2 regions of the Vibrio sp. SCSIO 43136 genome follow, and region 2 is predicted to be linked to the other one. Evidence: predicted binding sites of a transcription regulator. Region 2 holds the regulator's gene; the other holds the start of a gene.
What was found. The regulator MetJ, encoded in region 2, represses methionine synthesis genes. The targets are predictions, from matches to a motif close to TTAGACNTNTANANGTCTAA.

Region 1 (16,130 bases), 160 kb from region 2:
TGGGCTCTATTAAAGACGACATTAAAGGTGCTGTTTCAAGCTCTATCGCTTCAACTGAAAAGCTAAAAGAGCTGGGTATCGAAGTATTTGATGCTAACGACGTGGCAAAACTTGATGTTTACGTGGATGGTGCAGACGAGATCAACCCGACTCGTGACATGATCAAAGGTGGTGGTGCTGCTCTGACTCGTGAAAAGATTGTTGCTGCAATCGCAGACAAATTCATCTGTATCGTTGATGGCACCAAAGGCGTTGACGTTCTGGGTCAATTCCCGCTACCCGTTGAAGTTATCCCAATGGCTCGCTCTTATGTAGCACGTGAGCTAGTGAAGCTTGGTGGCGACCCTGCGTACCGTGAAGGCTGTGTGACCGACAACGGCAACATCATCCTAGATGTTCACGGCATGCAAATCACTGACCCTAAGGAGATGGAAAAGCAGATCAACGCTATCGCTGGTGTTGTCACTGTGGGTCTATTTGCTGCACGTGGTGCTGACGTAGTTATCACTGGCACCCCTGAAGGTGCAAAAATCGAAGAGTAAGTTTTACTCAGGTTATTGTTACTAGATTTCAAGCGGCGCTATCAAGCGCCGCTTTTTCATTCCAGAGATGAAAAATTATTCTATATTCCGTAATTTTCTTACCCCTAGCAGAATTTTTTTGTTACTTTATTGAGCAACGCACAAACTTCCCGCAGTGCGTTTTACCAACTCGACCTATTTAGCCGCTATGGACACCGGGAATGCTTGATCTGTGGAGTTGGATTTAGCCCTTCTGAAAAGACTATTAAGGATAATAATCGATGAGCAAAGTATCACTGGAAAAAGACAAAATTAAGATCCTCCTTCTGGAAGGACTTCACCCATCTTCTGTTGAGGTGCTTCAAGCTGCTGGTTACTCAAACATTGAGTACCACAAAGGGTCGCTATCCGGTGATGAGCTAAAAGAGGCAATTAAAGATTGTCACTTTGTCGGTATTCGTTCTCGTACTAACCTGACTGAAGAAGTCTTTGCTGCGGCAGAAAAGCTGGTCGCTGTTGGCTGTTTCTGTATCGGCACTAACCAAGTAGACCTAAAGGCTGCAGCAACACGAGGCATCCCAGTATTTAACGCCCCATTCTCAAACACTCGTAGTGTTGCTGAGCTCGTTTTGGGTCAAATCTTGCTTTTGCTACGTGGCATTCCAGAGAAGAACGCCCTTGCTCACCGTGGCATTTGGAAAAAAAGTGCTGACAACTCGTACGAAGCACGTGGTAAGCGTTTAGGCATCATCGGTTACGGTCATATCGGTACTCAGCTTGGTATCATCGCAGAAAACCTTGGCATGCGCGTTTACTTCTACGATATCGAAAACAAGTTGTCGCTAGGTAACGCAACGCAAGTTCATACCATGAGTGAGCTACTCAACAAGTGTGATGTGATCACGCTGCACGTACCAGAAACGCCAGAAACTAAAAACATCATGGGTGAAGCGGAATTTGCTCGCATGAAACCAGGTTCGGTATTCATCAATGCGGCGCGTGGTACCGTGGTGGATATCCCTGCGCTATGTGGTGCGATTGAGTCAGGTCATCTTGCTGGGGCGGCCGTCGACGTTTTCCCTGTTGAACCAAAAACGAATGCTGACCCATTCGAAACACCACTGATGCAATACGACAACGTGATCCTGACACCGCACATCGGTGGCTCGACGCAAGAAGCGCAGGAAAATATCGGTGTAGAAGTTGCGGGTAAACTGGCCAAATACTCAGATAATGGTTCGACACTTTCTTGCGTAAACTTCCCAGAAGTATCTCTACCAGAGCACAGAGACACTTCTCGCTTGCTGCACATCCACAAGAACCGCCCTGGTATTCTGACTCAAATCAACACCATCTTTGCTGATGAAGGCATCAACATCGCTGGTCAATACCTACAAACGACCTCTGATATGGGTTATGTCGTTATCGACGTGGAATCTGATCGCTCAGAAGAAGCATTAGCAAAACTGAAACAAATTGAAGGCACAATCCGTGCTCGACTATTGCACTAATTGGTAACGCACCGATTAAAACAAAGGGCAGCCAATTGGCTGCCCTTTTAGATTGGGTTTAACGCTACTTTATTTTATAGGTCACGTTTACTTGGTCACGGATCTTGATCGCTGTATCTTGATAGCTATCAGACATCGACTCCGCCGCCATTCTTGCGGCACGCTTTACTGGGCGCTGGAAAGCATTGTGGTACTCAATACGCCAAACACCATCCAGTGACATCTCAAAGCCTTTCGCTAGTGACTTAGCCTTATCCATCGCATCTTTGATGGCTGCATCTCGCGCCAATTGCTGATACTTATCGGAATCTTTCACCTGCAACTCAATACTATCGATAGTATTGATCCCATCACCTAACGCCCCTTCAAGGTATCGATTAAGGTTTTGCAAGTCATCCACCGTCACCGTTACGCTGCGAGTGGCTCGGTAACCGACCAACTCGGCTTTGCCCGCTTTCGGATAATGGTATTGCGGTGAAAGGTACAAGTTTGCAGCAGCGATATCATCTCGCTCGACACCTTCTGTAGTGAGACGAGTAATGAACGCCTCAACCGCTTTATCTACTTCTTGCTTTGCCTGTTCAGCGCTTAACATCGTCTCTTCGACTTGCACTTGGATCACGGCCATATCTGGCACAGCAACCACTTCCCCATATCCGGTCGTTGATAGATGAGGAAAATCAACATCTGCAGCCGCTACTGGCAGTGCTGTGACCGCAGCAAGCAACAGAGCCATAATCGTTTTATTCTTCATTTCGTCACTCCAACATCTTATGTGGCTATTTTAGACACGTATTGGCGCAACTAGCAGTATCAAAGCTGACAATTGACAGAACTTTTACTGAGGTAAGTGAGTCCTCGCATACTTAATTATCGCCTGAGAGATCTCTTTTAGCACCCCGCTTTCCAGCTGCCAGTGATGCCAATACATTCTCACTGACAGTAAAAAATTAGGCGTAATATTAATCAACTCACCATCGGCAAGCTCTTGCTCGATTTGTTGCCTTGGGATCAGGCAGTAAGCAACCCCAGCCAGGGCTAACTTGACGAAAGCTTCCGAACTGCGAACCGTATGTTTCAGCACACTGCCGTAGGGCAAATTGAAATGCTGGTGAATAAAACGCTCGTGCATATCATCATGCTGGTCAAAAGCCACTGCTGGCGCCTTCAATAAAGCTTCGCGAGTAACGCCTTCTGGAAAGTAATGTTCGTAAAACTCTGGGCTGGCAACACACAAATAATCAACTCGTCCTAAGTAGTCCGCATCACATCCTGACATCGGCTGTGATTCTAGGCTGATAGCACCTACCACCTCCCCGCTGCGAAGTTTGTCTATCGTTCGTCCTTCATCATCAACGATCAAGTTCAGCGCAACACGCTTTTGCATCAACAAGTTTTGCACACTTGGGATTAGCCAAGTAGCGAGACTATCAGCATTGGTTGCTATGCTTACCGATAACGGACGCTCATCATCCGGATTAAGCTCTGGCAAGAGTTCTTGTTCTAGCAAACATACTCGGCGATAGAGTGCTAATAATTGCTGTCCGGCCAGAGTAGGTCTTGGGGGTTGCTCTCGCACTAAAACAGGTTGTGCCAACCACTTCTCCAGTTGCTTTACTCGCTGAGAGACTGCCGATTGGGAAATACATAACTTTTCTGCCGCACGCTCGAAACCGCGCAGCTCGATCACCAAATCAAGTGCTTCAATCCAACGGTAATCTAAGCCTCTCATCTTTACTCCTTGCCTCCATTACAACGACATAAGTTTAACTTATGTGGCATTAAAATTATTAGTTTAATTTATTTCGTGAACTGAGATAGTCTTAGCCCACTCTCTTTTTAACCTCAAACATTTTTAAGGAAATCGCCATGAGCTTGTGGGTTTTATTACAAGGTTTTGGTCTAGGCGCCACCATGATCATTCCAATCGGCGCACAAAACGCGTACGTTTTAAATCAAGGCATTAAACGCAATCATCACCTAACCACAGCAACCGTTTGTAGCTTTCTTGACGCATTTTTTATTTCGCTGGGTGTGTTTGGTGGCGGTGCAGTTCTATCTCAAAATGAAACCCTACTCACTTCAGTGACTTTAGGTGGCATTGCTTTCCTATCCGTCTACGGTTTCTTATCCTTAAGAAGTGCATTTCGCTCTCCGACCAGCGAAGAGTCGAAAAAACAGATGACTGCTCGTGGTAAAAGGGCTGTGGTTTTGGGTGCGCTTGCGGTCACCGTGCTTAACCCACACCTATACCTTGATACTGTGGTGATCTTAGGTTCAATCGGCGGCCAATTTGAAGGCAATGACCGAATCGCTTTTGCAATTGGTACCATCATGGCTTCATTTGTTTGGTTCTATAGCTTGTCATTTGGAGCGGCGAAACTTGGCCCTACTCTATCTAAGCCCAACGTAAAGTGTGGCATCGACATTGCAGTTGCAGCTATGATGTTTATCATCGCCTTCGTGCTCACTAAAGGACTATGGGTCAAGTACATGTTATGAGTCATTCATTAGAGACTATTTACCAATTCAATCTGGCACTGTTCAATAAGATTGATGTTCCCTACCAGCTTTGGCAGCACGAACCAATTTTGGACTTTGAAACCGATGTCAAAGTGGCTAAATCGCTTGGTTGGAACGGAACTCATAGCAAGAGCCTTTTTTTACGTATCAAAGGCGGGGGCTATGCACTCTACCTGACCGATAAGGACAGCCGTCTTGATTCCAAAGCACTCAAGTCGTTGCTAGGAAAAAGAGTCTCTATTTGTGATGATCAAGAAATGTCACAGGTGACTGGTTGTGTTGCAGGAGCCGTCTGTCCATTTGGTTTACCACAAGAGATATGTATCGTGGTGGATACCAAGCTTATTCAAGCCCGCCATAATGAGCTACTCTACACGCCAGGCCACCCAGATAAGACCATAGGGTTCGCAACAGAGCATCTTCATAAAGTGCTAGCCACCCTACCAAATACAGTACTTTGGCTAGAGCACTAACAAAAAAAAGCGTCGACACTGGTCGACGCTTTTTAGATTCTAACCGTGATTACTCAGGCTTAGACAAATGCACATCCATTTGCGGGAATGGAATCTCAATACCTTCTTTATCGAGCTCTTCTTTGATTGCTTGCAACGTATCAAAGTACACGTCCCAGTAATCAGAAGTTTTCACCCATGGGCGAACCACGAAGTTCACTGATGAGTCTGCCAATGCTGATACACCAATTTGGATACCAGGAGATTTTAAAATACGCTCATCCGCCTCTAATACACGGCGAATCACGTCTTTAGTTTTCTTCAAATCTGCACCGTATGACACACCAATCACGTGATCAATTCGGCGAGTATTATGACGCGAGTAGTTGGTTATAGGGCTACCAATCACAGATGAGTTCGGCACAACAACCATTTTGTTATCTGGTGTGGTCAAAATCGTTTGGAAAATTTGAATCGAATCTACCGAACCTGCAACACCGCCAATCTCAACATAGTCGCCAGATTTAAATGGACGGAACGCAACGATCAATACGCCAGCGGCAAAGTTTGATAGTGAGCCTTGCAGAGCTAAACCAATCGCTAAACCTGCCGCACCAATTACAGCTACCACAGAAGCAGTTTGAACACCCACTCGACCAAGTGCAGCTATCAGCACAATTACAAACAAGGTATAGCGGACAATGCCGTGAATAAACTCAACGACCGCCTTATCCATTTTACGTTTATGCAGCACTTTCGCCACACTGCCAGCTACCGCTTTAACAACAATGTTACCGATAAACAGGATCAGCAGCGCTGATAAGATATTCACACCGTACTGGATCAGCAGGTCGGAATTGCCAGTAATCCATTCGTTGAGCTTATTGACGTTTTCCGCCAATTCGATGTCCACCACCGATGTTTCATTTGCCATAACAGCATCCTCTACTTCATTTAGTTATGTTTTTGCTACCTTGGCAGCAGATGCGGAAAATAACCTACTTCTCATACCAATACGACTAATTATGTGATTTTGCATAGCGACGGACAGATTTTCTCTAGCAAGGAAGAAATCTTATGCCTAGCTGGGACTAGGGATACGATTTCTGACGCGGCTAGAGGAAATATGGACTAGCCAGGCTGATCAGATAATTAGTTGGATTGGTATCTTTCCCTGGGAAGTACAAACACCTGAACCATATGCGATTTATATATTAGAGCAAAAAACCAAGCATTTGGATGATAAATTTGAGAAAGATATAAAAAAACCCACTCCGAAGAGTGGGTTAATTAACTTTAGCGCTTACGACAGATTATAGTACGTCGATTGCGTTAAGGTCTTTAAATGCTTGCTCAAGACGCGCAACCATACCAGACTGACCAGCACGTAGCCATACGCGTGGATCGTAGTATTTCTTGTTTGGAGCGTCATCACCAGTTGGGTTACCGATTTGACCTTGTAGGAAGTCACGGTTTTCAGCTTCGTATGCACGAACGCCATCCCAAGTAGCCCACTGAGTATCAGTATCGATGTTCATTTTGATAACACCGTAGCCGATTGACTCTTCAATCTCTTCTTGAGAAGAACCAGAACCGCCGTGGAATACGAAGTTTAGAGCGTTCGCAGCGATACCGAATTTCTCTGCACAGTGTGCTTGAGAATCACGTAGGATAGTTGGAGTAAGAACAACGTTACCTGGCTTGTATACACCGTGTACGTTACCGAAAGATGCAGCGATAGTGAAACGAGGGCTAACTGCGTTTAGGATCTCGTAAGCGTAAGCTACGTCTTCAGGAGAAGTGTATAGCTCAGACTGGTCCATATCAGTGTTGTCTACGCCGTCTTCTTCACCACCAGTACAACCTAGTTCGATTTCTAGAGTCATACCCATCTTAGCCATACGCTCTAGGTATTTAGCTGAGATTTCGATGTTTTCTTCTAGAGACTCTTCAGAAAGGTCGATCATGTGAGAAGAGAATAGAGGCTTACCAGTTTCAGCGAAGAATTTTTCGCCAGCGTCTAGTAGACCGTCGATCCAAGGAAGTAGTTTCTTAGCTGCGTGGTCAGTGTGAAGAATTACTGGCACACCGTAAGCTTCAGCTACAGCGTGTACGTATTTCGCACCTGCAACTGCGCCCATGATTTGCGCTTCTTGACCTTCTAGCTTCAGACCTTTACCAGCGAAGAAAGCAGCACCACCGTTAGAGAACTGAACTACTACTGGAGCTTTAACTTTAGAAGCTGCTTCCAGTACAGCGTTTACAGAGTCAGTGTTTACAACGTTAACCGCTGGAAGAGCAAATTTGTTTTCTTTTGCTACTTCAAATACTTTCTGTACGTCGTCACCAGAGATAACACCTGGTTTTACGAAATCGAAGATCTTAGACATGGAATTCGTCCTATTTTCTGTCGTATTAATTAAAAATTGCAATCGTTTGCTCACATCGCAGGGCGCATTCTATCAGCATTCTGCGTGCTTCAGCAAACAAGAAAGCGGGAAACCATTTCCCGCTTTTCTAGATAGATTATTTTGCGCGCTCTTCAAGCATCGCAACTGCTGGTAGAACTTTACCTTCAACAAACTCAAGGAAAGCACCGCCACCTGTTGAGATGTAAGATACGTCAGCCTTGATACCGAACTTATCGATAGCTGCTAGCGTGTCACCACCACCAGCTACAGAGAAACCTGCAGACTCAGCGATTGCTTTAGAGATGCCTGCTGTACCTGCTTCAAAGTTCTTGAACTCAAATACGCCTACAGGACCGTTCCATAGGATAGTTTTAGCGTTGCCGATGATTTCAGCAAGAGCCGCTGTTGAATCAGGGCCTAGGTCGAAGATCATGTCGTCGTCTTGAACTTCTGTTACTGGCTTGATTTCAGCTTCTGCGTTCTCATCAAATGCTTTAGCACAAGCTACGTCAGTTGCTACTGGGATAGAACACTCTTTCATTAGCTTCTGAGCTGTTTCAACTAGGTCAGCTTCGTATAGAGACTTACCTACATTGTGGCCATCAGCTGCGATGAATGTGTTTGCGATGCCGCCACCAACAACAAGTTGGTCAGCAACTTTAGATAGAGATTCTAGAACTGTTAGCTTAGTAGAAACTTTAGAACCACCTACGATAGCAACAAGTGGACGCTCTGGGTTGTCCATTGCTTTACCTAGTGCTTCAAGCTCAGCCGCTAGAAGAGGACCTGCACACGCAACTGGTGCGTTCATGCCAACGCCGTGAGTTGATGCTTGTGCACGGTGAGCCGTACCGAATGCATCCATTACAAAGATGTCACATAGCGCTGCGTACTTTTTAGATAGCTCTTCTTCGTTCTTTTTCTCGCCTTTGTTGAAGCGAACGTTTTCAAGAACAACAAGCTCACCAGCGTTTAGCTCTAGACCGTCTAGGTAATCTTTTGCTAGCTTAACTTCGCAATCTAGTGCGTCGTTTAGGTAGTTAACAACAGGTGCTAGAGAGAACTCTTCTGCGTATTCACCTTCCGTAGGACGACCTAGGTGAGAAGTTACCATTACTTTAGCACCAGCTTCTAGGCAGTGCTTGATAGTAGGTAGTGAAGCTAGGATACGTGCATCAGACGTCACTTTGCCGTCTTTTACTGGTACGTTTAGGTCCGCACGGATAAATACACGTTTGCCTGCTAGGTCCAGGTCAATCATCTTGATTACAGACATTCTTTGTCCTCTCAAATGTTAAAATATAAAGTTTGCAAAGGCCTGGCGTCGTGCCAAACCTGATAATTCTTACAACTGTTGTTTTAACTTGGGGTGCTTCTAATTTATTTCAAGTTAGAAAATAAATATTCCCAAGTCCATTTTTCGCTCTTACTAAGCAAGTGAGTGCATTACCAACGCTGTATCCAGCATGCGGTTGGCAAAGCCCCATTCGTTGTCACACCACACCAACATTTTAACCAAGCGCCCGTTACTTACTCGGGTCTGATTACCGTCAACAATTGCACTATGTTGATCATGGTTAAAATCGATGGAAACAAGCGGTGCCTCAGTATAATCAACAATGTTATGTAATGTACACCTAGAAGCCTCAATTATGGTTTGATTTACGTCATTAACTTTCACATTGGTAGCTAAAGTTACACTTAAATCCATTGCTGTCACATTAACTGTAGGCACGCGCACCGAAATTGCCTCGAATTTGTCAGAAAATTTCGGGAAAATGCGTCCGATTCCTAAATGCAGTTTGGTATCGACTGGGATGATTGATTGACTTGCGGCGCGGGTACGGCGGAGATCGTTATGATAGGCATCGATCACCTGTTGATCGTTCATCGAAGAGTGGATCGTAGTGATCGTACCCGACTCGATAGTAAAGGCATCATCTAGGGTTTTAATAATAGGTACGATACAGTTGGTCGTGCACGAGCCATTCGAAACCACCTTATGCTCAGCTTTAAGCGTATCGTGGTTTACGCCATAGATAATGGTGTTATCTAAATCCGCTGCACCAGGGTGTGAGAAGAGAACCTTCTTAGCGCCAGCCTCTAAGTGTTTTTGACCATCCGCCTGACTTCCAAACACACCAGTACAGTCTAAAACGATGTCTACTTCTAGATCTGCCCAAGGCAACATTTCAATATCAGCGAGGTGCAAAATACGAAGAGAATCTTGTTCGCCATTGGGGTGATGGATATAAAGGTGTTCTTGATCATGGCTGACCTTTTTAAAGAATCGCCCATGGGAAGAGTCATATTGAAGCAGGTGAGCCATTGCCTCAGGCTTTGCCAGCTCATTCACTGCAACCACTTCAATTTCTTGGCTTCTGCCACTCTCGTAGATAGCACGCAATACATTGCGCCCGATGCGTCCAAATCCATTAATCGCAATTTTTAGGGTCATACTAGACTAGTTTTTTGGGAAATAGTTGGAGTTGATAGTACAGAAGTTAATGAGGAAGGGGTAGAGGAAAACGGCTTACGGCTTACGGCTTACGGCTTACGGCTTACGGCTTACGGCTTACGGCTTACGGCAACATGTGATAACAACGAGCCACCTTAAGCAAGTAAATTCCGATTGCCGTTTACCGAACATAAAAAAAGGCCGGGTGCAAACACCCAGCCTTTCAATTCAGTCAACAACTAACAATTAAGCTAGCAGTTCCTTAGCTGTGTTTACTACGTTTTCAGTAGTGAAACCGAACATCTTGAATAGTTCACCAGCTGGTGCAGACTCACCGAACGTTGTCATACCGATGATCTTGCCACCGAAGCCTACGTACTTGTACCAGTAATCAGCAATACCTGCTTCTACTGCTACACGTGCCGTTACGTCAGATGGAAGAACCATTTCACGGTACTCAGCGTCTTGCTTGTCGAATGCATCAGTCGAAGGCATAGATACAACACGTACCTTACGGCCTTCAGCAGTTAGCTCAGCGGCTGCGTTCATTGCTAGTTCTACTTCAGAACCCGTTGCGATGAAGATTAGCTCAGGCTTGCCTTCGCAATCTTTAAGGATGTAAGCACCTTTAGCGATGTTAGCAACCTGCTCTGCATCACGATCTTGCTGTGCAAGGTTTTGACGAGAGAAGATTAGAGACGTAGGACCATCTTTACGCTCGATAGCAAGTTTCCAAGCTACTGCAGACTCAACCTGGTCACATGGACGCCATGTGCTCATGTTTGGCGTTACGCGCAGAGATGCGATCTGCTCAACAGGCTGGTGCGTTGGACCATCTTCACCCAGACCGATTGAGTCGTGAGTGTAAACCTGGATGTTCTGAACTTTCATCAGAGCAGCCATACGCATTGCGTTACGAGCGTATTCCATGAACATTAGGAAAGTTGCGCCGTATGGTACGAAACCACCGTGCAGAGCAATACCGTTCATGATTGCTGTCATACCGAACTCACGTACACCGTAGTGGATGTAGTTGCCCGCAAAGTCAGCCGCTTCTAGCGACTTAGAACCAGACCACATGGTTAGGTTAGAAGGCGCAAGGTCAGCAGAGCCGCCCATGAATTCAGGAAGCATTTGACCAAACGCTTCTAGTGCGTTTTGAGATGCTTTACGTGATGCGATGTTGGCAGGGTTTGCTTGAAGATCAGCAATGATTTGAGTTGCTTTCTCTTCCCACTCTGCCGGTAGGTCACCGTTTAGACGACGCTTAAGCTCAGCCGCTTCTGCTGGGAATGCTGCTGCGTACGCTTCGAACTTCTCGTTCCAAGCAGCTTCTTTCGCTGCGCCTGCTTCTTTTGCATCCCACTCGCCGTAGATGTCAGCAGGGATTTCAAACGCACCGTGTTTCCAACCTAGCGCTTCTTTCGTTGCTGCGATTTCTTCAGCGCCTAGTGGAGCACCGTGACAGTCGTGTGTGCCCGCTTTGTTTGGAGAACCAAAACCGATAACCGTCTTAGTACAGATAAGCGTAGGACGTGGGTCAGCTTTAGCTGCCTCGATTGCTGCATTGATAGCGTCAGAGTCGTGACCGTCTACTGCTGGGATTACGTGCCAGCCGTAAGATTCGAAACGCTTAGGCGTATCGTCAGAGAACCAACCTTCAACTTCACCGTCGATTGAGATGCCGTTGTCATCCCAAAATGCGATCAGTTTGCCTAGGCCAAGTGTACCAGCAAGAGAACAAGCCTCGTGCGAGATACCTTCCATTAGACAGCCGTCGCCCATGAATACGTAAGTGAAGTGGTCAACGATGTCGTGACCTGGCTTGTTGAACTGTGCTGCAAGAGCTTTCTCAGCTAGCGCCATACCAACACCGTTAGTGATGCCTTGGCCTAGAGGACCAGTTGTCGTTTCTACGCCTGGTGCGTAGCCGTACTCTGGGTGACCTGGAGTTTTCGAGTGAAGCTGACGGAAGTTCTTCAGATCATCGATCGATAGCTCATAACCAGTCAGGTGTAGCAGAGAGTAAATCAGCATTGAGCCGTGGCCGTTTGAAAGAATGAAACGGTCGCGGTCTGCCCACTCTGGGTTTTGTGGGTTATGGTTTAGGTGTGAACGCCAAAGTACTTCGGCGATATCAGCCATACCCATTGGTGCACCTGGGTGACCAGAGTTTGCTTGTTGAACACCATCCATGCTCAAAGCGCGGATAGCATTTGCTAGATCTTTACGAGAAGACATGTCTGCTCCTGAATGCATAAGCGAATATAAGAAATTTTTAGGGGGCCGAGATTTCGGCGGGCGTATTCTCTCAAAGCGCCCTCTTTACTGCAAACGTTTATCTGAAGATTTTGGCTACATATACGGCACTTTTTTCACAAAACGCTCACTAATATTCATTTAGGTTTTAATTGCATTGCAAACGATTGCCAAAAGACCTGACAAAAAATGCGCTTGTAATTCGATCAGTTATCACTAGAATAGACGTCTAGATGTAGATACACCTACAAAATTTAACCAGTTTTTACTTTGTTTGCCCCCTTCTCCCTCTTCTATAGTGAAGTAGGTTGAGAAACCATTTGGCGAACATTTCACCCAGTTTGGAGCTACCTATGGCTAAGCACCTATTTACTTCAGAGTCCGTATCTGAAGGTCATCCGGATAAAATTGCTGATCAGATCTCTGATGCAGTACTTGATGCAATTCTTGAGCAAGACCCTAAAGCACGTGTTGCTTGTGAGACCTACGTTAAGACCGGTATGGTAATGGTAGGTGGTGAAGTGACGACTTCTGCATGGGTAGATATCGAAGAAATCACTCGTCAAACGGTTCGTGAGATCGGTTACGTACACTCAGATATGGGTTTTGATGCTGACTCTTGTGCAGTACTAAACACTATCGGTAAGCAGTCTCCAGACATCAACCAAGGTGTTGATAAAGCTGACCCTAAAGAGCAAGGCGCTGGCGACCAAGGTATCATGTTCGGTTACGCAACTAACGAAACTGAAATCCTAATGCCTGCGGCAATCACTTACTCTCACCGTCTTGTACAAAAGCAAGCGGAAGTACGTAAGAGCGGCAAGCTAGACTTCCTACGTCCAGATGCAAAATCTCAGGTAACTTTCCAGTACGACCAAGGTAAAATCGTTGGTATCGATGCGGTAGTTCTTTCAACTCAGCACTGTGATTCAGTATCAACTCCTGACCTACGTGAAGCGGTAATGGAAGAGATCATCAAGCCAGTACTACCTTCTGAGTGGATCAACAAAGAGACTAACTTCTTCATCAACCCAACCGGTCGTTTTGTTATCGGTGGCCCAATGGGTGACTGTGGTCTGACTGGTCGTAAGATCATCGTTGATACCTACGGCGGCGCAGCTCGTCACGGTGGCGGTGCATTCTCTGGTAAAGATCCATCAAAAGTAGACCGCTCTGCAGCTTACGCAGCACGTTACGTAGCGAAGAACATCGTAGCAGCTGGCATGGCTGACCGTTGTGAAATCCAACTGTCTTACGCTATCGGTGTTGCTGATCCAACATCTATCATGGTTGAGACGTTTGGTACTGAGAAAGTATCTCACGACATCATCATCGAAGCGGTTCGTCAGCACTTCGACCTACGCCCATACGGCCTGCAAGAGATGCTGAACCTGCTTCAGCCAATCTACAAGCAGACCGCAGCATACGGTCACTTCGGTCGTGAAGAGTTCCCTTGGGAAGCGACTGACAAGGCAGCAATCCTACGCGATTTCGCCGGCCTATAATTCGAATAATTTCGACTTTAAAACCCTCGTCCTTGACGAGGGTTTTTGCTATATAAGCCTTTGATATTTATCACCAGGCCATATTTAGCAACAAATTAACCCACGAAAAATTTGTAAATCCCACTTGATGCATTAATAGTTAATAAAGTGTTAACAGTGCAGTTTTCTGTTCCGCTAACCTTATTAAATTCCTATCAAGGAGGATTTATGCCTCGAACAATAGACCACTCAGGGATGTCTCATGACGAGAGTAAAGCCGTTCCTGATCACGAATATGCGCGCACAATTCCATGCAACCAAGTGAGCGTTTCGGCGCCATTCCATTGGTTGTCTCTCGGCTTACACGACTTCATCCGTATGCCCTTTATTAGCCTATTTTACGGTGCTTGTTTTATGGTTGCAGCCATAGGCATCGTACTCTTGGTTCAATGGCAAGGAACCCACCTAGTCGTTATGCCAAGCTTAGTGGTATACATGCTTATTGGCCCATTCCTCGCCCTTGGGCTTTATGATGCGGCGTGGGAACGTGAAAAAGGCCATGACGCCAGCTTGTTCCACTCAATGAAAGCCATCACCCGCAACTCCACCTCTCAGTGGGCGTTTGCTGTGCTACTTGCGGTAGCGATGATTTTCTGGATGAGGATCGCAGCGCTATTACATGCTCTCTACCCTTCAGTGCAAGGGGCTCCACTGTCTGAGTACGCTCCATTTTTGGCAACAGGTACAGTCATTGGTGCGGTGTTAGCGGCGGCGGTGTTTAGTATTTCTGCCTACTCTATCCCGCTCATGATGGAGCGAAGAGTTGATATGATGACTGCGGTATTTACCAGCTTTAACGCCGTTAAATCCAACATCCCCGCAATGATCGTTTGGGCGTTCATCATCGGTAGCGGCATCTTAATTGGCTTTGCGACTTATGGCATTGGAATGCTATTTACTATGCCAATTCTTGGCTACGCCACTTGGCACGCTTACCACGATACGATCAAAAAGAAACACCACTAGCCCCATTTGCTAGACGTGGCATAATAAAACACCCCAAGAGTCTACCTTGGGGTGTTTTTTTTGAGCGGAGAAAGCTTTTTGCCACCTATAGACCTAGAACTCTCCTATACCTGTCAAAAGGTGATAGCTCGCTGTATCGAACAAGCGAACCACTACTTCAAGCAAGAGTTTCCTCAGCCAGAACTTAGCTTTAAACTGCGAGGTAAATCTGCTGGTAAGGCGTATCTCAACCTATGGCAGATCCGTATCAACCCCACCCTGCTCAAGGAAAATCAACAGGCCTTTCTTAATGAGGTGATCCCACACGAGATAGCTCACCTCATCGTCTATAAGCTATTTGGCAGAGTTAGGCCACACGGGAAAGAGTGGCAGGCAGTGATGCAGGAAGTGTTTCACTTGGCGCCTAAAACAACCCACGACTTCGACGTCACTTCAGTGCAAGGCAAAACCTATGTTTATCAATGCCATTGTCAAAGCCACCAACTCACCATTCGTCGCCATAATAAAGTGCTTCGCCAGCAAGCAAGTTACCTTTGCAGCCAATGTAAACAGCCTTTGATTTGGCAAGGGAGCTAGTACCCGTTCTTATCGACGTTTGGCAGCATTAACTAAAATCGCTACACTCTAGTTTTTGATAGAAACATCATAAAGCTAATGCGAATCTCAACCATAGTCGCTTTATCAGCCGCACTACTGACTACCACTTCATTTGCGACGGGTGTTCCCAGCTCCTTTAGCAAAGCCAAAAAGCACGCTCGAAATATCTATGATGATCATCCGGTCAGTTTCTATTGTGGATGCGATATTCGCTGGCAAGGCAAACGTGGCGAGCCTGACCTACGCGGTTGCGGCTATCAAGTAAGAAAGCAGCAAAAGCGCGCCAGCCGCATAGAGTGGGAGCATGTGATGCCCGCTTGGCAATTTGGCCATCAGCGCCAATGCTGGCAAAACGGTGGACGTAAAAATTGCACCAAAAATGACACGCAGTTTAAAAAAATGGAAGCAGACCTTCACAACCTCACTCCAGCGATCGGTGAAGTGAATGGAGACCGCTCTAATTATCGATTTAGCCAGTGGAATGGGCTCGACGGGGTCAGCTATGGCCAGTGTGAAATGCAGGTCAATTTCAAAGGGCGAAAAGCCATGCCACCAGAAAGAGCGCGCGGCTCTGTGGCAAGAACCTATTTATATATGGCGCAGCAATATCAGCTAAAACTGAGCAAAAGTGAGCATAACTTAATGACCGCTTGGGACAAGCAGTACCCTGTCGATGATTGGGAGTGTGAGCGAGAACGTCGCATTTTTACCATTCAAGGCATTCGTAACCCATTTGTCTACAAGCAATGCGCCCAACAAGTAAACTAGGTCTGCCTAGAGCGTGTTAAGCAAGCTAACTGATCATATACTTAGCATAATTTAATGGACGCAGATAAATCTGACCACAGACCTTGTTTTTCGCCAAATCGCATCAACTTATATTGAATC
Region 2 (16,130 bases):
GACGACCATCAGTGCTAATTCAGCACCGGTATAGCCACTTGCTCCTACAATTACGGTTTTCAACATCTCAACACATCCAGTATGGACTCAAAGTGACTAGAAATACTTTTCAATTGCGTCAATTTGAGTTTTTATTCATTTAAATTGATTTAATATGTGTTTTATCCTCTTATGGATGCGCTGTCAACAGTAGAAGTAATAAAGCATGCAAATACCATCATTTAAACAGACCTATTCAGAGCTCATTTCGACCCCTTCCATCAGCTCTACAGACCCAAGTTGGGATCAGGGAAACCAACAAGTGATCGCCAAGCTTGCTACTTGGTTTGAAGATCTTGGCTTTAAAACTCAAACAGTTAGAGTTGAAGAGAATAAACATAACCTAATTGCACAGATGGGTGAAGGCGAAGGTGGATTATTACTTTCAGGCCATAGTGATACCGTACCTTTCGACCAAGGGCGCTGGAATTATGACCCGCACGCACTCACCGAAGCGAATAACCGTTTCTACGGATTAGGTACGGCGGACATGAAAGGCTTTTTTGCATTTATATTAGAAGCGGTAAAAAGCCAAGATTGGTCAAAGCAGGTCAAACCCCTCTATGTATTAGCGACATGTGACGAAGAAACCACCATGCTTGGTGCTCGTCATTTCGCCCAACATGCCGCCTTTACTCCCGATCAGTGCATCATCGGTGAGCCTACCAGTTTGGTCCCTGTAAAAGGACACAAAGGCCATATCGCTAATGCTATCAGGATAACTGGCAAATCAGGCCATTCATCAAACCCTGCATTAGGGGTCAACGCTATCGAGATCATGCACGAGGTACTCTTTGCTATGATGCAACTGCGTGACACATTGATTAAGACCTACCACCATCCGGGGTTTGAAATCCCATCACCCACCATGAACCTTGGTCACATCCATGGCGGGGACAGCGCAAATCGTATCTGTGGCTGCTGTGAGCTCCATTATGACGTTAGGCCTCTGCCGGGCATGAGTTTGGATGGTTTGGACAATCTTCTCAAAGAAGCACTAAAAGAAGTGACTGCCCGCTGGCCCAAACGAATAGAGATAACTGCCCTTCACGAACCGATACCTGGATACGAGTGTCAGCATGACCATTCGTTTATCACGCAAATGGAGAATTTATCTGGCCTCGATGCTCAAACAGTAAACTACTGCACGGAAGCGCCTTTCTTACAGCAACTATGCCCGACCTTGGTCTTGGGGCCGGGTTCAATCGATCAAGCCCACCAACCCGATGAGTTTTTAGCGTTTGAGTTTATCGACCCCACAGTCAATGTGCTTAAGCGAGCCATTCGCCACTACTGTTTCTAGTCTCGGGAAAGTTAACCTCGACAGTTCAACACACCCTTCAGGCAGGCTTACGCACCAAACTTGTGCGTAAGCCTGCCCAAGAAATAAGCAATGTAATTAATTTTCATACCATTGAAATACAGGCAATATTTCAAGTTGTTGTTAGGCAATGAAATGTGATTTCCCGATTTTAGGCACGACTTTATTTGACTCAGGGCAATTTTTTTCGCTAGATTGGGGTCTTGGGAAAAAACATTGGATGTAATTTTATTACAAGGCGGGAAGAATGAACGAGAAATATGCCGCGCTGAAGGGCAATGTACGTATGCTAGGCCAACTGCTTGGTAACACGATTCAAGAAGCTCACGGCGACGCTATTCTAGAGAAAGTCGAAACGATTCGTCAGCTGTCAAAATCAGCGCGCGGTGGTAATCAGGAAGACGGAACACGCCTGATCAAAGAACTTGAAAGCCTAAGTGATGATGAGCTGATCCCAGTCGCTCGCGCATTTAGCCAATTCCTCAACTTGACCAATATTGCTGAGCAATACCACACCATTTCGCGTCACTGTGAAGAACACGTATGTGAACCTGACGCTATCAACACTCTGTTTGGCAAATTGGCACAAAACGATATTTCTAAACTGGATACAGCTCAGGCAGTTCGCGACCTTAATATCGAACTCGTTCTGACGGCCCACCCGACGGAAATTACCCGTCGTACAATGATCAACAAACTGGTCAAAATCAACAAATGCCTATCAAAGCTAGAGCTTTCTGACCTTTCTTACAAAGAGCGAGTAAAAACTGAGCGCCGCCTTGAGCAGCTTGTGACTCAGATGTGGCACTCGGACGACATCCGTCAGCAGCGCCCGACACCACTGGATGAAGCTAAATGGGGCTTTGCGGTGGTAGAAAACTCACTTTGGGAAGCGGTTCCTGATTTCCTACGCGAGCTCGACGAGCGTTTGGAGAATCACTTAGGTGAAGGCCTACCTATCGATGCTCGCCCTGTACACTTCTCATCTTGGATGGGCGGTGACCGCGATGGCAACCCGTTTGTAACCCACAACATTACTCGTGAAGTGCTGCGCCTTTCTCGCTGGAAAGCGGCTGACCTTTACTTAACCGATATTCAAGAGCTGGTCAGCGAACTGTCGATGACCAAGTGCAACGACACTGTGCGCGAATTGGCCGGTGACGAGCACGAACCGTACCGTGCGATCTTAAAAGGTCTGCGCACACTACTCACAGACACTGTCGAAGTCCTAGACGCTAAAATCCACGATACTGATGTCCCGAACAAGCAGACGCTTAAATCGGTTGATCAGCTATGGACACCGCTTTACGCCTGTTACCAATCGCTGCACGAGTGTGGCATGGGCTCAATTGCCGATGGTTCGCTACTAGATACTCTTCGTCGCATCAAAGCATTTGGCGTACACTTAGTACGTCTCGACATTCGTCAAGAAAGCACTCGTCACTCAGACGTTCTTTCTGAACTGACCCGATACCTAGGCATCGGTGATTACGATCAGTGGAGTGAGCAAGATAAAGTTTCCTTCCTAGTGAACGAGTTAAGCTCTAAGCGTCCACTATTACCTCGTGATTGGCAGCCATCAGAAGCCGTTCAAGAAGTCATTGATACCTGTAAAGTTGTCGCTTCACAGCCACGTGAAGCGTTCGGCGCATACGTTATTTCAATGGCACGTACCGCATCCGACGTTCTTGCTGTTCACCTGCTGCTTCAAGAAGCAGGTTGCCCTTACCGCATGGATGTTTGCCCGCTGTTCGAGACCCTAGACGATTTGAACAACGCAGAAGATGTGATTCGCCAACTACTATCGATTGACCTTTACCGTGGCTTTATCCAAAACCACCAAATGGTCATGATCGGTTACTCGGACTCAGCCAAAGATGCGGGTGTGATGGCGGCAGGTTGGGCGCAATACGACGCCATGGATAAGCTTGTCAAAGTGTCTAAAGAGACCGACATCGAGCTAACCCTATTCCACGGCCGCGGTGGTACTATCGGTCGCGGTGGTGCTCCAGCCCACGCTGCACTGCTTTCTCAACCACCACAAAGCTTGAAAGGCGGCCTACGTGTAACAGAGCAAGGCGAGATGATCCGCTTTAAGCTCGGCCTACCTGACGTGGCAGTTAACAGCTTCAACATGTACGCTAGCGCCATTTTGGAAGCAAACCTGTTGCCACCACCAGAGCCAAAACAAGAGTGGCGAGAGCTGATGGATGTACTATCAGAAGTTTCTTGCGAAGCGTACCGTAATGTCGTTCGTGGTGAAAAAGACTTCGTCCCTTACTTCCGTAGCGCAACACCTGAGCTAGAACTCGGCAAATTGCCACTAGGTTCGCGACCGGCTAAGCGTAACCCGAACGGTGGTGTGGAAAGCTTGCGTGCAATCCCATGGATCTTCTCTTGGAGCCAAAACCGTCTGGTACTTCCTGCGTGGCTTGGAGCGGGCGAAGCGATTCAATTCTCGATCGACAAAGGTCACCAAGCGATGCTTGAAGAGATGTGCCGTGAGTGGCCGTTCTTCTCAACACGTCTTGGCATGCTAGAAATGGTTTACACCAAGTGCGATCCAGGCATCTCACGCCACTACGATCAGAAGCTAACCGCTGAAGAATTGTGGCCACTAGGTGACAAGCTGCGCAGTCAACTTGAGAAAGACATTCAAGCGGTACTTAACGTTGAAAACAACGAAAACCTGATGCAAAGCGACCCTTGGGGCTTGGAGTCTATCCGCTTACGTAACACCTATGTCTACCCACTTAACCTACTGCAAGCAGAGCTACTGCAACGTACTCGCCAGAGTGAAGCACCAAGCCCTGCTCTCGATGAAGCCCTAATGGTAACCATCGGCGGTATAGCAGCTGGTATGCGAAACACTGGTTAACGCAAGATATTCATCTAGTGATGAGACAAAAAGCCGCTTATAGCGGCTTTTTATTTGGATAAAGGTTCTTAATGAGAATTTTATCAGTTTTTTAGGAAATTTTGTCCCTCTATTCTACTTTATGCTTATTATTATTGATATGCTTGACGCCCGCTGTACACATCTATAACTACAACAATCCACAGCTCAACAGGGCTTAACGGGGCATAAATAAGAGACGGCTAAACAGACCGCTCGCCCTCCTCTAGGTGACATAGGCTTAATTGGTGACAGGGCCCGCATGAAGCGGGAGCATCAAATACACTGACTAAACGTGACAAAGAAGCACATTAGGTATTGATGCATTTTTTTGAGTTAATATTGACCATTGGATTAAAGACATGTCATTACCACACGTAATCCTTACTGTACTTAGTACTCGTGATGCCACCGGCTACGATATCACTAAGGAATTTTCATACAGCATCGGATATTTCTGGAAAGCGAGCCATCAGCAAGTTTACCGTGAACTGAACAAGATGGCGCAGAATCAACTTGTCACTTGTGTGCTTGAGCCACAAGAAGGCAAACCGGACCGCAAAGTCTATTCAATTACTGATGCTGGCCGTAAAGCGCTTGGGGAATGGTTTGAACAACCAACAGCGCACCCAACGGTACGCGACGAGTTTTCTGCCAAATTGATGGCGTGCGCGGTAGAAGGTAGCGCAGCATTTATTGAGCAACTAAAAGGTTTGATTGAAGAGTCAAATCAGCTCATCAGCCACTATCAAGAAATTGAGAACGTCTACTACGGACCAAACAATACCCTTGATACCCAAGCACGCTTAGAGCGCCTGACACTTCGTCGCAACCTACTGCTTAGACAAGCGTGGGTAGAGTGGGCACAAGAGGTGCTTACAGAACTAGAAGCGATGGTTTGAGCCATTGAAAATAAATAAGGGAAGCCACTGGCTTCCCTTATTTATTAGATAACAATCGATTAGACGTTGTTCGGACGCACACCCAGCGTATGGCACAAAGCGTAAGTCATTTCTGCGCGGTTTAGGGTGTAGAAATGGAAATCTTTTACCCCTTCACGACTAAGGATACGTACCATGTCGATCGCTTGGCTTGAACCCACGATTTGACGTGTCAGTGGATCATCGTCCAAGCCTTCAAACTGCTTGCTCATCCAGCCCGGCACTTTCACGTTGTTCATCGCCGCAAAACGAGAAGCTTGCTTGAAGTTCGATACTGGCAAAATACCCGGTACAATCTCCACATCAATGCCGGCCGCAACACAGCGGTCACGAAAACGTAGGTAGCTTTCTACGTCAAAAAAGAACTGAGTGATGGCTCGGTTTGCACCAGCATCCACTTTGCGCTTTAAGTTCAACAGATCCGACTGGGCGCTTTTCGCTTCTGGATGAACTTCTGGAAAAGCGGCCACAGAGATATCAAAGTCATGGCGAGATTTTAGTAGTTCAACCAGATCCGATGCGTACATGTCTGGAGCACCTCCGCCCGGCGGAATGTCACCACGCAGAGCAACAATACTCTCAATACCGTTAGCCCAATAATCTTCTGCGATATCCACCAGCTCCTCACGAGATGCATCGATACAAGTTAGGTGTGGCGCTGCAACCAAGCCAGTTTGGCTTTTGATCTCTTTGATGATTGAGTGGGTGCGATCACGTTCCCCTGAGTTTGCCCCATAAGTTACCGAGACAAATTTAGGTTTCAGGGTTTTAAGACGGTGCACCGAATTCCAAAGGGTCTCTTCCATCTTTTCAGAACTTGGCGGGAAGAATTCAAAGGAAACATTGATATCGTCTGATAACTCAGCGATGTTTTGATTTAATGCGTCTAGATGACTTGCGTGTGTGTAGCCCATTACAGCTTCTCCCTGCTGACGCGGTGCAGCGTCGTGTTTCATATTCCGTTATGACGTTTAGACGTCTATATGTCCATAATGTGACTTGAATCAGGAATTAAGTCAACACTCCCATCATGAAAATTATTCATAATGAGAGTGAAGACATTTCAACACCGATTTATAGCAGCCCAGCCAATCGGTTAAGATCGGATTGCAGTGCCCCTGCGGTCACTTCGCGACCCGCACCTGGACCTCGAATCACCAACGGGTTATCTTTGTACCACTTACTTTCAAGGGCAAAGATATTGTCACATGGCAACAGGTTGGCTAGTGCGTGCTCTTTGCTTAGCGCTTCTACGCCGACAGTCGCTTTACCGTCACGCTCTAAGCGGGCGACGTAACGCAGCACCTTCTCTTCACGCTGAGCTTTCTCCAATCGTTCGGCAAGCTCATCACTGAGCTCTTGCGCCTTATCAAGAAAGTCATCAAGCGATACCTGTTGCAAGCTTTCTGGTACCAACGACTCAACCTTGACCTGCTCAGGCTCGATATCAAAACCCGACTCACGAGCCAAAATCACCAGCTTGCGCATCACGTCAGAGCCATCTAAGTCGGCACGCGGATCAGGCTCGGTTAAGCCTTGTTGCCAAGCAAGATCAACCAGATCACTGAACGGCACACTGCCATCGTACTGCTGGAACAGCCACGACAAGGTGCCAGAGAAAATCCCAGACAACGCGATAATCTCATCACCACTTTCACGTAGGTCACGTACCGAGTGGTTGATCGGAAGCCCTGCACCTACAGTGGCGTTGTACAACCAATGACGACCAGTCTTAGCGAACGCATCGAGCACTTGGTGGTAGAATGCAGTAGAAGCTGAGCCCGCCACTTTGTTCGCCGAGATAAGATGCAAACCGTGTTCAGCAATTTCAGGGTACTGCTCGGCCAACTTTTGACTTGCTGTGACATCCAGCACGATCACTTCATCATACTTGGTCTGATGAGCAAGTTGTTCAAGCCAATCGCGCCCGTTGTGTTCGGTCGCTTCATCGTCGTAACGACTGTTGACTTCGGCAGCATCAATACCGTTAAAATCCATCCAGCAGGTTTGGCTATCTACTACAGCAACTAAATCAAAGCTCATGCCATGACGTTTAGCCAGCTCACTCTTCTGCTCTGCATAGAGGTCAAGCCACGCAGAGCCGATATTACCTTTACCACATAGAGCAATCGCCACACGCTTTTGCGCTTGGAACAATTGATCATGCACGCCTCGCAATAGAGGTTCGGTATCCACTTTGCGCAAAATTGCTACCAAGCTCAGGCCAGATTCGGCTTCACTGATGAACTTCACTGGCGCATTTTTCAATTGCTGATAGAAGCCATAACAGTGATTTGGGTTGGCAGTCACCCCAGCTCCCACGGCAGCAATCAATGAGAAGCCTTCACGTAAACGCAGCTCACCTTCAACACTCAAGTCTTGTAAATAACTCAGGGCTTCGCCAGAAACTTCGGCGGTATAGGCTAACAGCAGCTTGGTTTTATCTTGCTGCACCTCGTGAGCCAAAGGCTGCAATTGTGCACGCGTTAGGGCATTAAGCACCTCTTTGTGCTGACGTTCAAAATCGTGGCCATGAGCAAATGCGACCTCTAACAACAGCACTTCATCTAATGAAGTAACAATTTTTGCACCGCGACCAGAGGCCAACACACGCTCAATGCGGGTGGAGCCACATTCAGGCTGATAGCTACAACGAAGATGTAAATCCATGGCACTCTGTGCCACTGGCTGCAATGTACGGCTATGCAGGACAGGTGCAGCTAAGCGCGCAAGTTCGCTCGCTTCATCCAATCGCAGTAACGGCAACAAGCAAGCATCTTCTACTTTACGCGGGTCGGAACTAAACACCCCCGCCACATCACTCCAAATCGTCACTCGGCTCGACTCAGATAGCGCACCAATCACAGTCGCAGAGTAATCCGAACCATTACGGCCAAGCAGCACGGTTTCACCGGCTTGGTTGCGAGCCATAAAACCTGTAATGACTAAACGGCAATGAGAATGCTGTGCTAACACCGACTTCATAAGCGGCCAAGAGCGTGCTCGGTCCACTTCTGGTTGCGCACCTAAATCCGCACGGAGAAAATCGCGAGAGTCTAACCAAACTGACTCCATCTCACTTTGGCTAAGTAGTGCTGCTAGCAAACGAGCAGACCATACTTCACCATGACCAAGTGCTGCCGATTTTTGGGTGGCACTCAGCGGTGCACCCAACTCACCTAATGCAGCAAACTCTTGATTTAGCTGTTCAAGCAGTGGAGTGGCATAAGCTTCATCGAGCAGATCTTCCACCAGCGAGGTTTGAAACTGACGCAAGTTTTGTAAGTGCTCGTGAGCCACTCGACCATCTTTGTCCAGCGCCCCCAGCCAAGCGAGTAGCTGGTTGGTGGTGCTGCCAGCGGCAGAAACCACGACGATATCGTCAACTTGCGAGTATTCTTTTAAGATCCCAACCACACGTTTATAACAGTCTGGGTCGGCTAAACTGCTGCCACCAAATTTGTGCAGCTGTCGTGAATTAGTCATTGCCAAACTCCTTGGCTTTTGCAAAGGCTTGCTCAAGATCAGCGATTAGGTCTTCTTCATCTTCAAGACCCACTGAAAGGCGCAGCAACTTAGTCGTAATGCCCGCTTCCAGCTGTGCTTCATCGCTCATCGCTCGGTGAGTCATTGAGCTTGGGTGACAAATCAAACTTTCAACGCCACCTAGAGACTCCGCTAAAGAGAATAACTGCAATTCACTGACAAAGTGCTCCAACTTCTCTTGGCTGCCTGCAAATTCAAAGCTCAGCATCGAGCCAAAACCTTTCTGCTGCTTCTTAGCAATGTCATGCCCAGGGTGCTCAGGCAGACTTGGATGATAAAGTGTACCCACCAAGGATTGAGATTGAAGGTAAGTCAGGATTTTGGCAGAGCTTTCTTCATGCTGCCTCATACGAGCGCTCAAAGTGCGTAGGCCGCGCAAAGTCATGTAACTATCAAACGGAGTGCCCGTTGCCCCCAGACAGTTGCCCCACCAAGCCATTTCTTCAACGTGTTTTTCGTCTTTACAGATCAATACACCACCAATCACATCTGAGTGACCGTTGATAAACTTGGTGGTGGAATGAATAACAAAATCAGCGCCGAGAGTGAGCGGCTTTTGGTAAACCGGAGTAAGGAAAGTATTATCCACCGCTACCAGTGCGCCCACTTGACGAGCTTTTTCACACACTTGAGCGATGTCTACCACGCGCACCAATGGGTTGGATGGTGTTTCTAGCAACACCAGTTTCGGTTTTTTGCTAAGCGCAGCATCTAAGGCTTCACTGTCCGACTGATCGACAAACTCAACTTTAAAATCCCCTTTAAGGGCTCGAGTATTAAACAGGCGATAGGTACCGCCATAACAGTCGTGCGGTGCAATAATTAAGTCATCAGGGCCAAGTAAACTGGTCACCCACAGGTTAATCGCCGCTGTACCCGTGTTGGTTATCACCGCACCCGCACCTGATTCTAGCTCAGCAAGGGCCGTTTCTAATTGGTTGCGATTTGGGTTTCCTGAACGGGTGTAATCGAACTTTGGCACTTCTCCAAAAGAAGGGAAGCCATAGTTGGTCGATAGGTAAATAGGTGGAACAACGGCGTGATACTGACTATCTTCTTCAATACCTGTACGTACAGCAATGGTAGCTGGCTTGCGATCACTCATGGGGCTGGTCTTCCTTTCCAAATAGCATGCTATCTGTTATACCACTATTGGTATCAGACAACATTCGGTGTCTTACTTTTCGCTTTTGTTAGCGCTACACAATACTCTACCGATCACAGTTTAGGACGTCAACACTTCTAGACGTCTATATGTCTTTGCTTATGGCGGTAAAAGTCGCTAAAATCTATCCTTATTCAGATATTGAGGGGCTGCATAGATTCACTCAATATCCCACTGATGACAAAAGCATAATTAAAGGTGCGCAATGGCAGACTGGAACGGCGAATATATTAGCCCTTACGCCGAGCATGGTAAAAAGAGCGAACAAGTAAAGAAAATCACTGTATCTATTCCACTTAAAGTGTTGAAGGTATTAACCGATGAGCGCACTCGTCGTCAGATAAACAATCTGCGTCACGCAACTAACAGTGAACTTCTATGTGAAGCTTTCTTACATGCCTACACAGGCCAGCCACTGCCAACCGATGAAGACTTGCGTAAAGACCGCCCAGATGAGATCCCTGCTGAAGCCAAAGCGCTGATGACAGAAATGGGTATCGAATTTGAAGCGTTTGACGAAGAGTAAGACGTCAGTAGAACCAATAAAAAACGGGGTGCTCAATGAGCACCCCGTTTTTTATTCCAGCGGATTTTACGCCATGTAATTTTCTGGCATGTCGATGCGCGCCACACCTGAGTCAATGGCCGCTTGAGCAACCGCTTTAGCCACTCGAGGGAGCAGACGTGGGTCCATCGGTTTTGGAATGATGTAACCCGAACCAAACTCAAGGCTATCCACGCCCGCAGCCGTTAGTACTTCCGCAGGCACTGGCTCTTTAGCCAGCTGGCGAATCGCTTCAACGGCGGCAAGCTTCATCTCATCGTTGATTTCGCTAGCGCGAACATCCAGTGCGCCACGGAAGATAAATGGGAAACAGATAACGTTATTCACCTGATTCGGGTAATCCGAACGGCCTGTACCCATGATCAAATCGCTACGCACTTCATGCGCTAACTCAGGTTTGATTTCTGGATCTGGGTTTGAACACGCAAATACCACTGGCTTATCTGCCATCAAGGTCAGTGCTTCTGGCGCAAGCAGATTTGGACCTGATACCCCTAAGAACAGATCAGCCCCTTCAATCACATCTTCTAGTGTGCGCTTGTCGGTGTTGTTGGCAAACAGCTTCTTATATTCGTTCAAGTCATCACGACGAGTGTGGATCACGCCTTTGCGATCCAGCATGTAGATTTTCTCACGCTGAGCGCCACATTTAATCAACAGCTCCATACATGCTACCGCCGCTGCGCCCGCACCCAAACAAACAATGGTTGCTTCTTCTAGCTTCTTGCCTTGCAGCTCAATCGCATTAAGCATGCCCGCAGCCGTTACGATCGCCGTACCATGCTGATCATCATGGAACACAGGCACGTCACAGCGCTCGATAAGACGCTGCTCAATTTCAAAACAGTCCGGTGCTTTAATATCTTCTAGGTTAATTCCACCAAAGGTATCTGCAATGTTAGCCACCGTATCAACAAACTCATCAATGGTGCGATGCTTCACTTCAATATCAATGGAGTCTAGGCCAGCAAAGCGCTTAAACAGCAGCGACTTACCTTCCATTACTGGCTTTGACGCCAACGGACCAAGGTTACCCAAACCAAGAATCGCAGTACCGTTAGAGATCACTGCCACCATGTTGCCTTTAGCGGTGTATTTGTAGACGTTATCAGCATTTTGAGCGATTTCACGTACGGGCTCAGCCACACCTGGGCTGTATGCGAGCGCAAGATCTTCTACCGTGTCGGCAGGTTTGGTGAGTGCCACACCGATCTTACCTGCGGTAGGGAATGCATGGTAATCAAGCGCTTGTTGGCGAAAGTCATTTTGCTGATTGTCGTCTGACATGGTGGGGAGATTCCTAAAGCTGAAGTTACAAAAAAGTTAACAGGCTCGCTATTTTATTTAAGTTCGCTTTGAATGCCTATTAAGAAGTCAATAACCATAACATTGAGTTGTGATTGATAAAACATTCTGATTGGTAAAGTTTGGGCTAGATTCAAACTATGTGCAGGAATTTTAGGTATAAAAAAAGGACGCCGTAGCGTCCTTTTTCTCGAATTCGGTCAGAATTACTTCTTGCTTGATAGAGCACCGAAACGCTTGTTGAAGCGATCAACACGGCCGCCTGTATCAACGATACGTTGCTTACCAGTGTAGAATGGGTGACACTTGTCACATACATCTAGGTGGATGCTTTCTTTAGCAAGAGTTGAGTTGAACTCAAAAGTGTTGCCGCAAGAACAAGTTGCTTTTACAGCTTTGTATTCTGGGTGGATACCAGTTTTCATAGGGATAACCTCAATTAGGCCGTGTCGCTATCCGATTCTAAGCCGGACACCACACGTAGTTTACAAAAGACGTAGATGTTACGTCGATTAAGGCCGCGTATATTAAAGAATCGTTGGCGTAGGATCAACCAGTTTCGCTAAATTTTCGGCTTTTTTTTAAGCAATTGTCTTAGACAATTGGTGCCGGTTTCGATTCCTTCATTTTCATTGCTACAATAGCGCCACTTTCGATTCTATCTAACGGCTGTTATGTCTTTGACCATCGCTCAAGTTGCCCTACCCGTTCCTTTGGATAAACGCTTTGATTACCTGGTGAGTCAAGGGCAACACCCTGTGGTTGGTGGCCGTGTGAGTGTGCCATTCGGGCCAAAGACTCTAGTGGGTATAGTGACTGGGTTTAGCCATAAGTCTGAATTTGCGATTGAGAAACTCAAACCACTCAAAACCGTCATTGATGACAAACCGTTATGGCCATCGGACCTCTACGATTTACTCAACTGGTGCAGCCAATTCTATCAATACCCGCTGGGCGATACGCTTGCCAATGCGATGCCAACCTTATTGCGCAAAGGCAAACCCGCTGAACTTGCGCCGCAAGTTCAATGGCAAATGACCGAGGCTGGCAAGAATAAACTCATGCAAGGCTTTGCCAGTAATGCAGTAAAGCAGGCTCGCGCCATGCACTTACTGCAAAGTGGCCCAGTTAGCCGTGAGTTATTGAACGAAAATGACGTCACAAGCAGTGTGCTAAAACGCATCAAAGAAAATGGTTGGGCACAAGAGTTAGTGCAAATGCCCATCGCCAAACCTTGGCCTACAAATATTGAAGCGAACGTCGACAAACCCAAGCTCAATCAAGAACAATGTGTCGCCATTGCTGCCGTCAACAGCCAGCCTGGCTACGGCTGCTTTTTGCTGCAAGGCGTCACTGGGTCGGGAAAAACCGAAGTCTACCTCAACATGATAAAGCCTGTGCTCGAGCGTGGAGAGCAGGCTTTAGTTTTGGTGCCTGAAATTGGCCTAACTCCACAGACCATCAACCGCTTTCGCCAACGCTTTGACGTGCCCATTGAAGTGGTTCATTCAGGGCTCAATGACACCGAACGACTCAATGCTTGGCTTGCTGCGAAAGACAAACACGCAGGCATAGTCATTGGTACCCGCTCAGCACTGCTGACCCCGTTTACCAAGCTAGGCATTATCATCGTCGATGAAGAGCACGATAGCTCTTATAAACAACAAGACAGTCTTCGCTATCACGCTCGAGATGTGGCCATCATGCGAGCCCATAAAGAAGGTATCCCCGTCGTCTTAGGTTCTGCTACCCCAGCACTAGAAACCTTGTACAATGCCCGTAGTGGTAAATATCACCACTTGCGCTTAACGGCGAGAGCGGGCAATGCACGCCCGACAACCAATAAAGTGGTCGACATCAAGGGCCAATACTTAGAAAGTGGATTGTCAGCTGCGTTAATCGCCGAAATGCGCCGCCACTTGAATGCGGGCAACCAAGTGATGCTGTTTCTCAACCGCCGAGGCTACTCTCCTGCACTGATGTGCCATGACTGTGGCTGGACGGCAGAGTGCCAACGCTGCGATGCGTATTACACCTATCATAACAACACCCGAGACATGCGCTGCCACCACTGTGGCTCACAACGCCCTGTCGTTCATAGCTGCAAGCAGTGTGGCTCGCATCAATTGGTATCGGTCGGTGTGGGTACCGAGCAATTAGAGGGCTACCTAGCCCAGCTGTTTCCTGAGTTTAAGACCATCCGCATCGATCGTGATAGCACCCGCCGCAAAGGCAGCTTGGAGAGTGCGCTCAGTGCAATTCGTAACAATGAATACCAAATTTTAATCGGTACCCAAATGCTCGCCAAAGGTCACCACTTTCCAGACGTCACTCTCGTTGGCCTGCTGGACGTTGATGGATCACTATATAGCAGCGATTTTCGAGCATCAGAGCGGCTTGCCCAACTGTTCACCCAAGTTGCGGGTCGAGCGGGTCGAGCGAGTAAACCGGGAGAAGTGATCTTGCAATCACACCACCCTGAGCACAGTTTGCTGCAAGCACTATTGCACAAAGACTACGACCATTTTGCTGACGCCGCATTAATGGAGCGCCGCGCCGCCCAGCTACCGCCGTTCAGTTTCGTCACCCTATTTCGTGCAGAGGCGAACAACAACGCCATTGTAGAGCGCTTTATGCAGCAACTCAGGCAAACACTCGAAGCCCATCCACTATTTGACCACTATTGCCTAGTGCTGGGCCCAATGCCGGCACCTCTTGCTCGACGAGCAGGAAAGTTTCGTTGGCAACTCTTGCTGCAAGTGCCGAGTCGCCCACAAATGCAAAAAATCCTCTATAGCGCCAAAACTGTCATCGACCTGCTGCCCGATGCCAAAAAAGTACGCTGGACTCTGGATATCGAACCTCAGGACATGAGCTAAACCGCTTAGATTTGCCAAACGATTGCGTTTGATGTGAGAATGGTCACGTTTCAGATGTAATTTTTGTTAATCTCGCCGTAAATCCCATCGCTTTTTGAACATAAAATAGCCAAGATATACAAGCTTTTAATTTAAAGTTACTAACAAAAGTCACAATAACTATTATAACTTTGCCAAAGTTTACAGGCAGGGATCTTGTATCAAATTTCTGCTTAGTCAGTTCGCCGTATTATGACTAAGCCATGCAGAACCATGAGGAAAATCTATGGCGACAATGAAGGATGTTGCCCAGCTTGCTGGCGTATCCACGGCTACCGTATCTCGGGCGTTAATGAACCCTGAGAAAGTCTCATCTTCAACTCGCAAACGCGTTGAAGATGCGGTACTTGAAGCGGGCTACGCACCTAACTCATTAGCACGTAATTTGCGTCGCAACGAATCTAAAACGATTGTTACTATCGTTCCAGATATTTGTGACTCTTACTTCAGCGAAATCATCCGAGGGATTGAAGATGCCGCTGTCGAACACGGCTATCTCGTTCTGCTCGGTAACAGCGGACAACAAGAAAAGCGTGAAAGCTCCTTAGTCAATCTGGTGTTTACCAAACAGGCCGATGGCATGCTACTGCTAGGGACCCAACTACCATTTGACGTCAGTAAGCCTGAACAAAAGAACCTACCACCACTGGTGATGGGGTGTGAGTTTGCGCCAGAGCTTGAGCTGCCAACAGTTCATATCGATAACCTGACCTCTTCATTTGAAGCGGTTAACTATCTGACCCAAATGGGGCATCGACACGTCGCCCAACTCAAAGGGCCAGAAAATACTCAGCTTTGCCACTTTCGTAACCAAGGCTACCAACAAGCCCTTAGGCGCGCTGGCATTACCATGAACCCTGATTATCAGGTTGAAGGGGACTTTAGCTTTGAGTCTGGAGAAGCCGCTGCGGCGCAGCTACTTTCCCTGCCTGAGCCACCAACAGCGGTCTTTTGCCACAATGACGTCATGGCTATCGGTGCCATTCAAAAAGCCAAGCAAATGGGTAAAAAAGTACCTGAAGAGATCTCTTTTGTCGGCTTTGATGACATTCAGTTCGCTCAGTATTGCGATCCACCGTTGACAACCATTTCGCAGCCTCGCTATGAGATTGGTCGCCAAGCGATGTTGATGCTGCTCGAAATTCTAAAAGGACGCGATGTACGTGCGGGTTCTAGATTGCTCGATACTAAATTGGTGGTCAGAAAAAGTGCCTGTCCCCCAAGGGCATAACGGCACCAGCATCACCAATTTGCTATCTAACCTCTAGCAATAACGCCTAATTGTGGATTACCATGTTAGGCGTTTTTCCTTTTACCTAAGCAAATCAAAGTGGCGAATAAAGATTACGTTAGACGCGGCCGAGGACAAAAAAAACCGGCTCGTAGATCGGCTCCTAAATCCAAGCCGTGGAAAGCTGGCCTCGTTGCTATTCT

Region 1: metK (methionine adenosyltransferase) is a predicted target of MetJ. The motif match lies at 12,357-12,376, and genes of this name have one in related genera.

What each region holds. Positions count from the first base shown of each region.
Region 1 is NZ_CP071848.1:381,993-398,122, reverse strand. Features, by position in the region: gene rpiA (ribose-5-phosphate isomerase RpiA) at 1-542, shown strand, start outside; gene serA (phosphoglycerate dehydrogenase) at 803-2,032, shown strand; gene J4N39_RS02030 (oxidative stress defense protein) at 2,097-2,786, opposite strand; gene J4N39_RS02025 (LysR family transcriptional regulator ArgP) at 2,871-3,764, opposite strand; gene J4N39_RS02020 (LysE/ArgO family amino acid transporter) at 3,902-4,534, shown strand; gene J4N39_RS02015 (YbaK/EbsC family protein) at 4,531-5,028, shown strand; gene mscS (small-conductance mechanosensitive channel MscS) at 5,078-5,941, opposite strand; gene fbaA (class II fructose-bisphosphate aldolase) at 6,321-7,397, opposite strand; gene J4N39_RS02000 (phosphoglycerate kinase) at 7,534-8,694, opposite strand; gene epd (erythrose-4-phosphate dehydrogenase) at 8,848-9,876, opposite strand; gene tkt (transketolase) at 10,123-12,117, opposite strand; gene metK (methionine adenosyltransferase) at 12,489-13,640, shown strand; gene J4N39_RS01980 (DUF2189 domain-containing protein) at 13,848-14,645, shown strand; gene J4N39_RS01975 (SprT family zinc-dependent metalloprotease) at 14,724-15,221, shown strand; gene J4N39_RS01970 (endonuclease) at 15,300-16,010, shown strand.
Region 2 is NZ_CP071848.1:222,444-238,573, reverse strand. Features, by position in the region: gene argC (N-acetyl-gamma-glutamyl-phosphate reductase) at 1-66, opposite strand, end outside; gene argE (acetylornithine deacetylase) at 206-1,342, shown strand; gene ppc (phosphoenolpyruvate carboxylase) at 1,608-4,238, shown strand; gene J4N39_RS01135 (PadR family transcriptional regulator) at 4,619-5,158, shown strand; gene metF (methylenetetrahydrofolate reductase) at 5,218-6,111, opposite strand; gene J4N39_RS01125 (bifunctional aspartate kinase/homoserine dehydrogenase II) at 6,272-8,683, opposite strand; gene J4N39_RS01120 (O-succinylhomoserine (thiol)-lyase) at 8,676-9,848, opposite strand; gene metJ (met regulon transcriptional regulator MetJ) at 10,114-10,434, shown strand; gene J4N39_RS01110 (malic enzyme-like NAD(P)-binding protein) at 10,501-11,760, opposite strand; gene rpmE (50S ribosomal protein L31) at 11,985-12,203, opposite strand; gene priA (primosomal protein N') at 12,453-14,657, shown strand; gene cytR (DNA-binding transcriptional regulator CytR) at 14,923-15,927, shown strand; gene J4N39_RS01090 (SPOR domain-containing protein) at 16,027-16,130, shown strand, end outside.